2 regions of the Nocardioides pymetrozini genome follow, and region 1 is predicted to be linked to the other one. Evidence: predicted binding sites of a transcription regulator. Region 1 holds the regulator's gene; the other holds the start of a gene.
What was found. Region 1 encodes LexA, which represses DNA repair genes until DNA is damaged. Its sites were predicted from a motif close to TCGAACANNTGTTCGA; they were not measured.

Region 1 (4,175 bases):
GGCCGAGCGGACCGCCCTTGAGGTACTGCCGGTTGTCGTCGATCGAGTCGTAGACCTCGTCCTCGGCCCAGGTCGCGGTGGCCTCCATCAGCCACCCCTCCTCGTTGACGTCGTAGGCGAACTGCACGGCGTGGAAGTACTCGTGGGCGGCGGTGACCTGCAGGTTCCCGGCCGGCCCGGGGACGGGGCCGTACTCGGCGTAGTTGTTGTCGAGCACGCAGTAGGCCGGCGCCGTGACGTGGCCCGACACCCGGGTGTCGGTGGTGCAGTAGCCGTACAGGCCTCGCGGACCGAGGTCGGCCAGGTAGACGTCGAACTCGCTGCCGTCGCTCACCGGCGGACGGTAGCCGGCCGCGGCGTAGCGGCTCGCGACGTGCTTCATGACGCCCAGCACTGCGTTGGCATAGCCCGGGCTCGCGGCGTCGGCCGTGTCGTTGACGTAGCGCACGCAGATGCCGCTGTCGCAGGTCGCGGACTGGTTCGCGGTGGTGTAGCAGGGCAGGCCCGAGCCGGGGCTGCACTCGATGCCGCCGGAGCCGGGCGGGGGGCGGTGGGCGGTGCTGGGCCGGGCGAGCAGCCGCGCGGCGTCGTCCTGGAGCGTCTTGGGAAGGTCGTCCCGGGTGACGGCGAGGTCGCGCAGCGCCATGGTCAGGTCGGCGCCCTCCGCGGGCACCGCGGAGGCGTCCGGCGCGGTCGGGGAGGCTGCGGGCTCGAGGATCTCCTGGACCGTCTCGAGCGCCTGCTCGGCCTCATCCTGGGCCGGGTCCTGGGCCGGGTCGGCGTCGTCGGCGAGCGCCGCCGGGACCATCGGCGCTGCGGGCGCGACGGGGTCCGCCTGGGCGACGGAGCCGAGCGCCGGCACCATCAGCAGCGCGAGGACGAGCGAGAACAGCAGCCCAATGAAGGGGAAGTGGCTGCGACGAGGCATCGGGACCGGCCTTCGGTACGGCGACAGGACGGTCCCGACCCTATGTCACGGGGGCGACGAATGGCGCCTCACACCCGCCGCAGGACCGCCGTCACCTTGCCGAGGATCGTGGCGTTGGTGCCGTCGATCGGCTCGAACGCCGGGTTGTGGGGGAGCAGCCAGACCCGTCCGTCCTTGCGCTGGAAGGTCTTGACCGTGGCCTCGCCGTCGATCATCGCGGCCACGATCTCGCCGTTCTCGGCGGTCGGCTGCTGGCGGATGACGACGTAGTCGCCGTCGCAGATCGCCGCCTCGATCATCGACTCGCCGCTGACCTCGAGCAGGAACAGCTGGCCGTCGCCGACGAGCTGGCGCGGCAGCGGGAAGACGTCCTCCACGCGCTCCTCGGCGAGGATCGGGCCGCCCGCGGCGATCCGGCCGACGACGGGCACGTGGGCCGGCACCGGCGCGGCGTCGCCGATCCCCGTCTCGTCGTACGCCGGGCGGTCGGGGTCCTCGACGGTGCCGAGGGCGCGACGCGCGGCCATCACCTCGGGCAGGAAGACCTCGAGCGCGCGTGGCCGGTTGGGGTCGCGCTTGAGATATCCCTTCTCCTCCAGCGTCCGCAGCTGGTGGGCGACGCTGGAGGTGCTGGTGAGCCCCACCGCCTGGCCGATCTCGCGCATGCTCGGCGGGTAGCCCCGCTTCTCGATGCTGTCCTTGATGTGGGCCAGGACCCGCTGCTGGCGGGGGGTGAGCCCGCTCGCGTCGGCCGGGCCGTCGGGCAGCTCGGCGACGCTGCTCGCCTGCTGCGCGCCCTTGCGCTCGGTGCCCTTGCGCTCAGCCATCAGATGCCCTCCAGATCGGGTGCCGGGTGGTGCGGCCCGCACCAGCGGGCCCGGTGCCGACGCTAACCGAAGCGGACTGCCGGTTTCAAACACCTGTTCGAACCGCGTGTCGCGACACGCGGTCGAACGCGTATTCGAACCGGTGCTGGATTTCTTCGAACACCTGATCTAGTCTCGTACACATGTTCGATCGAACGCCTGATCGAACCCCTTCCGTCGGACCCCCTGCGTAGACAGTCCCCGTTCAGCCGGAGCCCGTCCGCCAGGACCCGTCCACTTCCCCCGGAGGTCACCATGAGCACGATCACCCTCGCCCCCCGCGTTGCCCCCGCCCGTCCCACGAGCGCGTCCCGCCCCGCCTCTCGCGGCCAGGTCCGGCTGACCCGGCGCGGCCGCGCGGTGGTCTTCGGCCTGGCCCTGGTCGTCGTCGCGCTCGCCGCGGTCTGGCTGGCCGCGGGCTCGGCCGCGACCCGCGACTCCGGAGGTGCGGCCCAGATCGACGTGGTGACCGTCGCGCCCGGGGACACGCTGTGGGCGATCGCGAGCGAGGCCGCGGCGGACACCGGCGACAGCGTGCGCGACATGATGCAGGCCATCCAGCAGCTCAACACGCTCGACGGCAGCGTCGTCTACGTGGGCCAGGAGCTGCGCGTCCCGACCAGCTAGGTCGACCGACTTCTCCGCTGCCTCGACCCCAGCGGAGATGGGCCGCCAAGGCCTTGGGGAAAGCCGAGGGGCGGGATCCGACCGAACCGGATCCCGCCCCTCGCGCCGTGCCGGCCCTCAGCGGGCGGCGCGCTTGCCGCCCTTGGGGGCGGCGGGGTCGCGCTTCGGGCGCGGCGGGGGAGCGTGGCTCAGGCCGAGCGCGCGCGAGAGGCGCACCGCCAGCATGAACGCGAGGAAGAGGCAGAGCATGCCGCCGACGGACGCCACCGCCAGCAGTGCCCAGGCACCGGTCTTGCCGTCGTGGCGCGCGGTCGCGCCGAAGTCGATGGCCGCGATCACCAGGTATCCCCAGGCGACCAGGGAGGCGGTGATGCCGACGGCGAGCAGCAGCAGGTCGGGGCGGAACCGCGCCCTGCCGCGGCCTCCGGCCCGATCGGCGGCCCGACTGCCCGCCCGCTTGCCACCCGTCACGGCGGTCATTGTTCCCGATGGGTGGATGGAATGCTCGGCCAACCCGTCATCGCGCCGGGGATCAGCCCGCGGCGGAGACGATGTACGACAGCTGGGCCCCGCCGCCGGTGCCCTCGGTGGCGGTCAGCACGAGGCGGTAGGCGTCGCTGCGCAGCTGGGCGTAGTTGCCAGACTCGACGCCGTCGACGGCGAAGCCCGCGCCCTCGAGCTCCTCCTTCGCCGCGGCGAAGGCGTCGTCGGGGCTGTCGTCGGACGCGGTGGTGACCGTCCAGCTCGTGGTGCCGCCCGTCGCCGTGCTGTTGCCGAAGGTCACCTCGCCGACCAGCGGGATCTCGTCCTCGGGGAAGTCGTCGGGCAGGTCGGTGCCGGACTGGATCGCGCCGTCGCTGCCCTCGATCGTGACGTCGTCCCCGTCGATGTCCACATCGAGGTCCCCGCCCTCGGCCTCCTCGATGAGCTCCTCGGCGGCGTTCTCGGCGGCCTTGTCGGCGTCGTCGCCGCCGCAGGCGGCGAGGCCGACCGGCAGGACGGCGGCGGCCGCGGCGGCGGCGGCCAGGCGGCGGATGCGGGCGGTGCGGGTGACGGTGCGGGGGACGGTCATGACCTCTCCTGGGCTCGGCGTCGGCGCTCCGCGGGCCCGGGAGACGCCGTACGCGAACCTATCGTCCGAGGCCGCGCCGCGGGGGTGACCTGCGCAAACTCCTCCACCGGCGGGGCCGTTGCGAACTCGTCGGCGCCCGCGCTTGCATCGGTGGTGGCCGAGGCGTACGGTTACCACTACATCTAGTAGTTACAACGATGTAGTTCTCCACATCTAGTCCACAGAACGACCGCTCGTCGCTCACAGGGCACCCGTGGAAACGCACAGATGTCCCCTGGTTATCCACAGCCGGGGGCTTGTCCACAGCTCGTAGGCTCGGAAGGAGGAGACCATGCACTGTCCGTACTGCAAGCACCACGACACCAAGGTCCTCGACTCCCGCGTCGCCGACGACGGCTGCTCGATCCGGCGCCGCCGGGTCTGCCAGTCGCCGAGCTGTGAGAAGCGGTTCACGACCGTCGAGGCCATGCAGCTGACCGTGCTCAAGCGCTCCGGCGCGACCGAGCCGTTCAACCGCGAGAAGGCCGTCGCCGGCGTCCGCAAGGCCTGCAAGGGTCGCCCGGTGGACGAGGACGACCTGGCTCGGCTGGGCCAGGAGGTCGAGCACCAGCTCCGGCTGGCCGGCAGCCCGGAGGTCGCGGCCCACGAGGTGGGCCTGGCGATCCTCCCGCCGCTGCGTCGC
Region 2 (4,175 bases), 1.1 Mb from region 1:
GCTCGGCGGTCAGCGTGATCCGCGTGCCGCCCTGCAGGTCGAGCCCCAGCGCGGGACGCCACGGCTTCTCGGGCTCCTCGACGCCGGCCTGGGAGAGCGCGGTGAGGCCGTAGAGAACGGCGAGGCCGAGGAAGAAGACGATCAGGTTGCGCCCGGGGCGCGGACGGCGGGCCGCCATGGCTCAGCGCTCCTCTTCGTCGTGCGGACGGTCGTCGGCGGCCGCGTCCGGGCCGCCGTCGCCGAGAGGGGCCTCCGCCTCGCGGCGTACCGAGGCGACGGCGCCGCGGACCACGCGCACGGCCACACCGGGGGCGACCTCGAGCTCGAGGTACTCCTCGGTGACGCCGGTGATGGTCCCGAAGATGCCGGAGGTCAGCATCACGTCGTCACCCACCGAGAGCCTCGCCTGGAGCTCGGCAGCCTGCTTGCGCTGGCGCGACGCGGGACGGATGATCAGCAGCCAGAAGATGGCCGCGATCGCCACGATCGGCAGCAGGGACACAACGTCGTTCACGGACCAACCTTCTCCACGGGGGCAAGGACGGACGCCGGAGGACGAGGACGTCCCCGGGACCGACTGCGAAGTGTAGCCACGGAACCTTGCACCGCACGGATCGACGGCGGATTCGGCCGCGACGCCGCCGGCTCAGTCCTCGAAGAGGGTCGGCCCGGTCTCGTCGTACGGCAGGACGGGTGGCGTGAGCCCCAGGTGCGTCCACGCCGCGGGGGTCGCGATCCGCCCGCGCGGGGTGCGGGCGAGGAAGCCGTTGCGCACCAGGAACGGCTCGGCGACCTCCTCCACCGTCTCCCGCTCCTCGCCGACGGCCACGGCCAGCGTCGACACGCCCACCGGACCGCCGCCGAAGCGGCGGCACAGGGCGTCGAGGACCGCCCGGTCGAGGCGGTCGAGGCCGAGCTCGTCCACCTCGTACAGGTCGAGGGCGGCCTGGGCGACCGAGCGCGTGACCACCCCGTCGGCGCGGACCTGCGCGTAGTCGCGGACCCGGCGCAGCAGCCGGTTGGCGATGCGCGGGGTGCCCCGCGACCGTCCCGCGATCTCGGAGGAGCCGTCGGCGGCGAGGTCGACGCCGAGCAGGTCGGCGGAGCGGCGCACGATCCGGTCGAGCTCGTGCGGCTCGTAGAACTCCAGGTGGGCGGTGAACCCGAAGCGGTCGCGCAGCGGCCCGGGCAGCAGTCCGGCCCGGGTGGTCGCCCCGACGAGGGTGAACGGCGGCAGCTCGAGCGGGATCGCCGTCGCGCCCGGCCCCTTGCCGATCACGACGTCGACGCGGAAGTCCTCCATCGCGAGGTAGAGCATCTCCTCGGCCGGTCGCGACATCCGGTGGATCTCGTCGACGAAGAGCACCTCACCCTCGTTGAGGCCGGAGAGGATCGCGGCGAGGTCGCCGGCGTGGGTGATCGCGGGCCCGCTGGTGATCCGCAGCGGCGCGCTCATCTCGTGGGAGATGATCATCGCGAGCGTGGTCTTGCCCAGCCCGGGCGGCCCGGAGAGCAGCACGTGGTCGGGGGCCCTCCCCCGCTGGCGCGCGGCCTCGAGGACCAGCCCGAGCTGGTCGCGCACCCGGGACTGTCCGACGACCTCGTCGAGGGTGCGCGGGCGCAGGGCCGCCTCGACGGCGCGCTCGTCGCCCTCGGCCTCGGCGGCCGTGAGCGAGCGGAGGTGACCCTCCTCCGCGGCCTCGAGCTCGTCTTCGTGGAAGGGCATCCCTCAGCCTCTCATCCGCCGCTCACGCCTTCGACAGCGAGCGCAGGGCCGCCCGCAGCAGCTCGCGTACGTCGGGGGCGGCGCCCGCCTCGGCGGCGACCGCGTCGACGGCCTTGTCGGCGTCCTTGGCGTTGTAGCCGAGGCCGACGAGTCCCTGGTGGACCTGCTCACGCCAGGCGCCGGTGGCGGTCACGGCGCCGGCGGGCGCGGAGCCGGTCGGCACGCCGATGCGGTCCTTGAGCTCGAGGATGATCCGCTGGGCGCCCTTCTGCCCGATGCCCGGGACCTTCGTGAGGGTGCGGACGTCGTCGGAGGCGATGGCCGTGCGGACACCGTCGGGCGAGAGCACCGCGACGATCGCCTGGGCGAGCTTGGGCCCGACCCCGGAGGCGGTCTGGACCAGCTCGAAGATCGCCTTCTCGTCCTCGTCGGCGAAGCCGTAGAGAGTCAGCGAGTCCTCGCGCACGATCATGCTCGTCGGCAGGGTCGCGGTCGCGCCGGTGCGCAGCTGGGCGAGGGTGCCGGGCGTGCACATCAGCTCGAGCCCGACGCCGCCGACCTCGACGACGGCACTGGAGAGGGTGAGCGCGGCGACCTGGCCGCGGACGAAGGCGATCAACGCGCCCTCCTTCCTGCCGCGGCGAGCGCGGCGTCGATGCGGGCCTGGGACCCGCCCCGCCAGATGTGGGTGATGGCCAGGGCGAGGGCGTCGGCGGCGTCGGCGGGCTTCGGCATCGCGTCGAGCCGCAGGATCCGGGTCACCATCGCCCCGACCTGCGCCTTGTCGGCGCGCCCGTTGCCCGACACCGCCGCCTTGACCTCGCTGGGCGTGTGCAGCGCGACCGGCAGCCCGCGGCGCGCGGCGCAGACCATCGCGATCCCGGCGGCCTGGGCGGTGCCCATGATCGTGCTGACGTCGGAGCGGGCGAAGATCCGCTCGATCGCGACCGCGTCCGGCCGGTACTCGTCGAGGCGGGCGTCGATGCCCTTCTCGATGGTGACCAGCCGCTCGGGCACGGCGAGCTGGGAGGAGGTGCGCACGACGCTCACGTCGACGAGCGCCAAGGGACGCCCGACGGAGCCCTCGACCACGCCGAGCCCGCAGCGGGTCAGCCCCGGGTCGATCCCGAGCACGCGCACGCCATCACCTTCTGTCCGAACAGATGTTCGGACAGAACGTTAGTGGTCGATTTCAGAAAACCGCGGCGACACGCGCAAGGCGCCTTACGCACCCGACCACGCGTCTCACTCCTCGATCTGGTCCAGGACCTCGTCGGGGATGTCGGCGTTGGAGAAGACGTTCTGCACGTCGTCGAGGTCGTCGACCGCGTCGACCAGCTTGAGCACCTTGCCCGCGGCGGCCGGGTCGGCGACCGGGATGTCCATCGTGGCGACGAACTGGACCTCCGCGGACTCGTAGTCGATGCCCGCCTCCTGCAGGGCGGTGCGGACGGCGACGACGTCGGTGGCCTCGGACTGGACCTCGAAGGCCTCGCCCAGGTCGTTGACGTCCTCCGCGCCGGCGTCGAGGGTCGCCTCGAGGAGGTCGTCCTCGGAGACCTCGCGGTCCTCCTGCGCCTTGGCGACCACGACGACGCCCTTGCGGTGGAAGAGCCGGGACACTGAGCCCGGGTCGGCCATGGTGCCGCCGTTGCGGGTGACCGCGGTGCGGACCTCCATCGCGGCCCGGTTGCGGTTGTCGGTGAGGCACTCGACGAGGAGGGCGACACCCTGGGGTCCGTAGACCTCGTACATGATCGTCTCGTAGTCGACGCCGCCACCCTCGAGCCCGCCGCCGCGCTTCACCGCGGAGTCGATGTTCTTGTTGGGGACCGACTGCTTCTTGGCCTTCTGGATGGCGTCGAAGAGCGTGGGATTGCCGGCCGGGTCGGGGCCACCCATCTTCGCGGCGATCTCGATGTTCTTGATCAGCTTGGCGAAGAGCTTGCCGCGCTTGGCGTCGATCGCGGCCTTCTTGTGCTTGGTGGTCGCCCACTTGGAGTGGCCAGACATCAGTCCCTCTGTCTCTCAGTGTCGTCTCGGGGCAGGCACCGGCACCGCCTCGGGCGCCGCCACACCGCTCGGCTTGGTGACGGCGGTGGATTCTACCGGTGGCCAGACGAAGAGCACGTCGGCCCAGCGATGGCGCCGCAGCCGCACGAGCAGCGCCCCCGTCGCCAGCGGTACGACGACGGCGACCGGCACCGCGAGGCGGGGGTCGTGCACGCCCGCCAGGTGGGCCAGCCGCACGGCGTACACCATGACGACGAGGTGGCAGGCGTAGAACACGACCGACTGCCGCCCGATCGCCGCCAGTACGCCCCACGGCAGGCGGTCGGCGGCGGTCGCGACGGCCGTCGGGACGAGGGGCCCGAGGGACCGTGCGGCGACGTCGCCCAGCAGGAACCACCCCGCCAGGACGGCGAACCGCTGCAGGTCGGGCGAGGCG

Region 2: the regulator LexA is predicted to act here: its motif matches at 2,882-2,897, upstream of ruvC (crossover junction endodeoxyribonuclease RuvC).

Annotation. Positions count from the first base shown of each region.
Region 1 covers NZ_CP175556.1:842,202-846,376, forward strand. Annotated here, with positions in the region: gene ACJ5H2_RS04105 (MXAN_6640 family putative metalloprotease) at 1-928, opposite strand, end outside; gene lexA (transcriptional repressor LexA) at 997-1,755, opposite strand; gene ACJ5H2_RS04115 (LysM peptidoglycan-binding domain-containing protein) at 2,050-2,421, shown strand; gene ACJ5H2_RS04120 (hypothetical protein) at 2,539-2,892, opposite strand; gene ACJ5H2_RS04125 (hypothetical protein) at 2,954-3,493, opposite strand; gene nrdR (transcriptional regulator NrdR) at 3,825-4,175, shown strand, end outside.
Region 2 covers NZ_CP175556.1:1,937,241-1,941,415, reverse strand. Annotated here, with positions in the region: gene secD (protein translocase subunit SecD) at 1-178, opposite strand, end outside; gene yajC (preprotein translocase subunit YajC) at 182-514, opposite strand; gene ruvB (Holliday junction branch migration DNA helicase RuvB) at 647-1,726, opposite strand; gene ruvA (Holliday junction branch migration protein RuvA) at 1,749-2,345, opposite strand; gene ruvC (crossover junction endodeoxyribonuclease RuvC) at 2,342-2,866, opposite strand; gene ACJ5H2_RS09455 (YebC/PmpR family DNA-binding transcriptional regulator) at 2,972-3,739, opposite strand; gene ACJ5H2_RS09450 (acyltransferase family protein) at 3,755-4,175, opposite strand, start outside.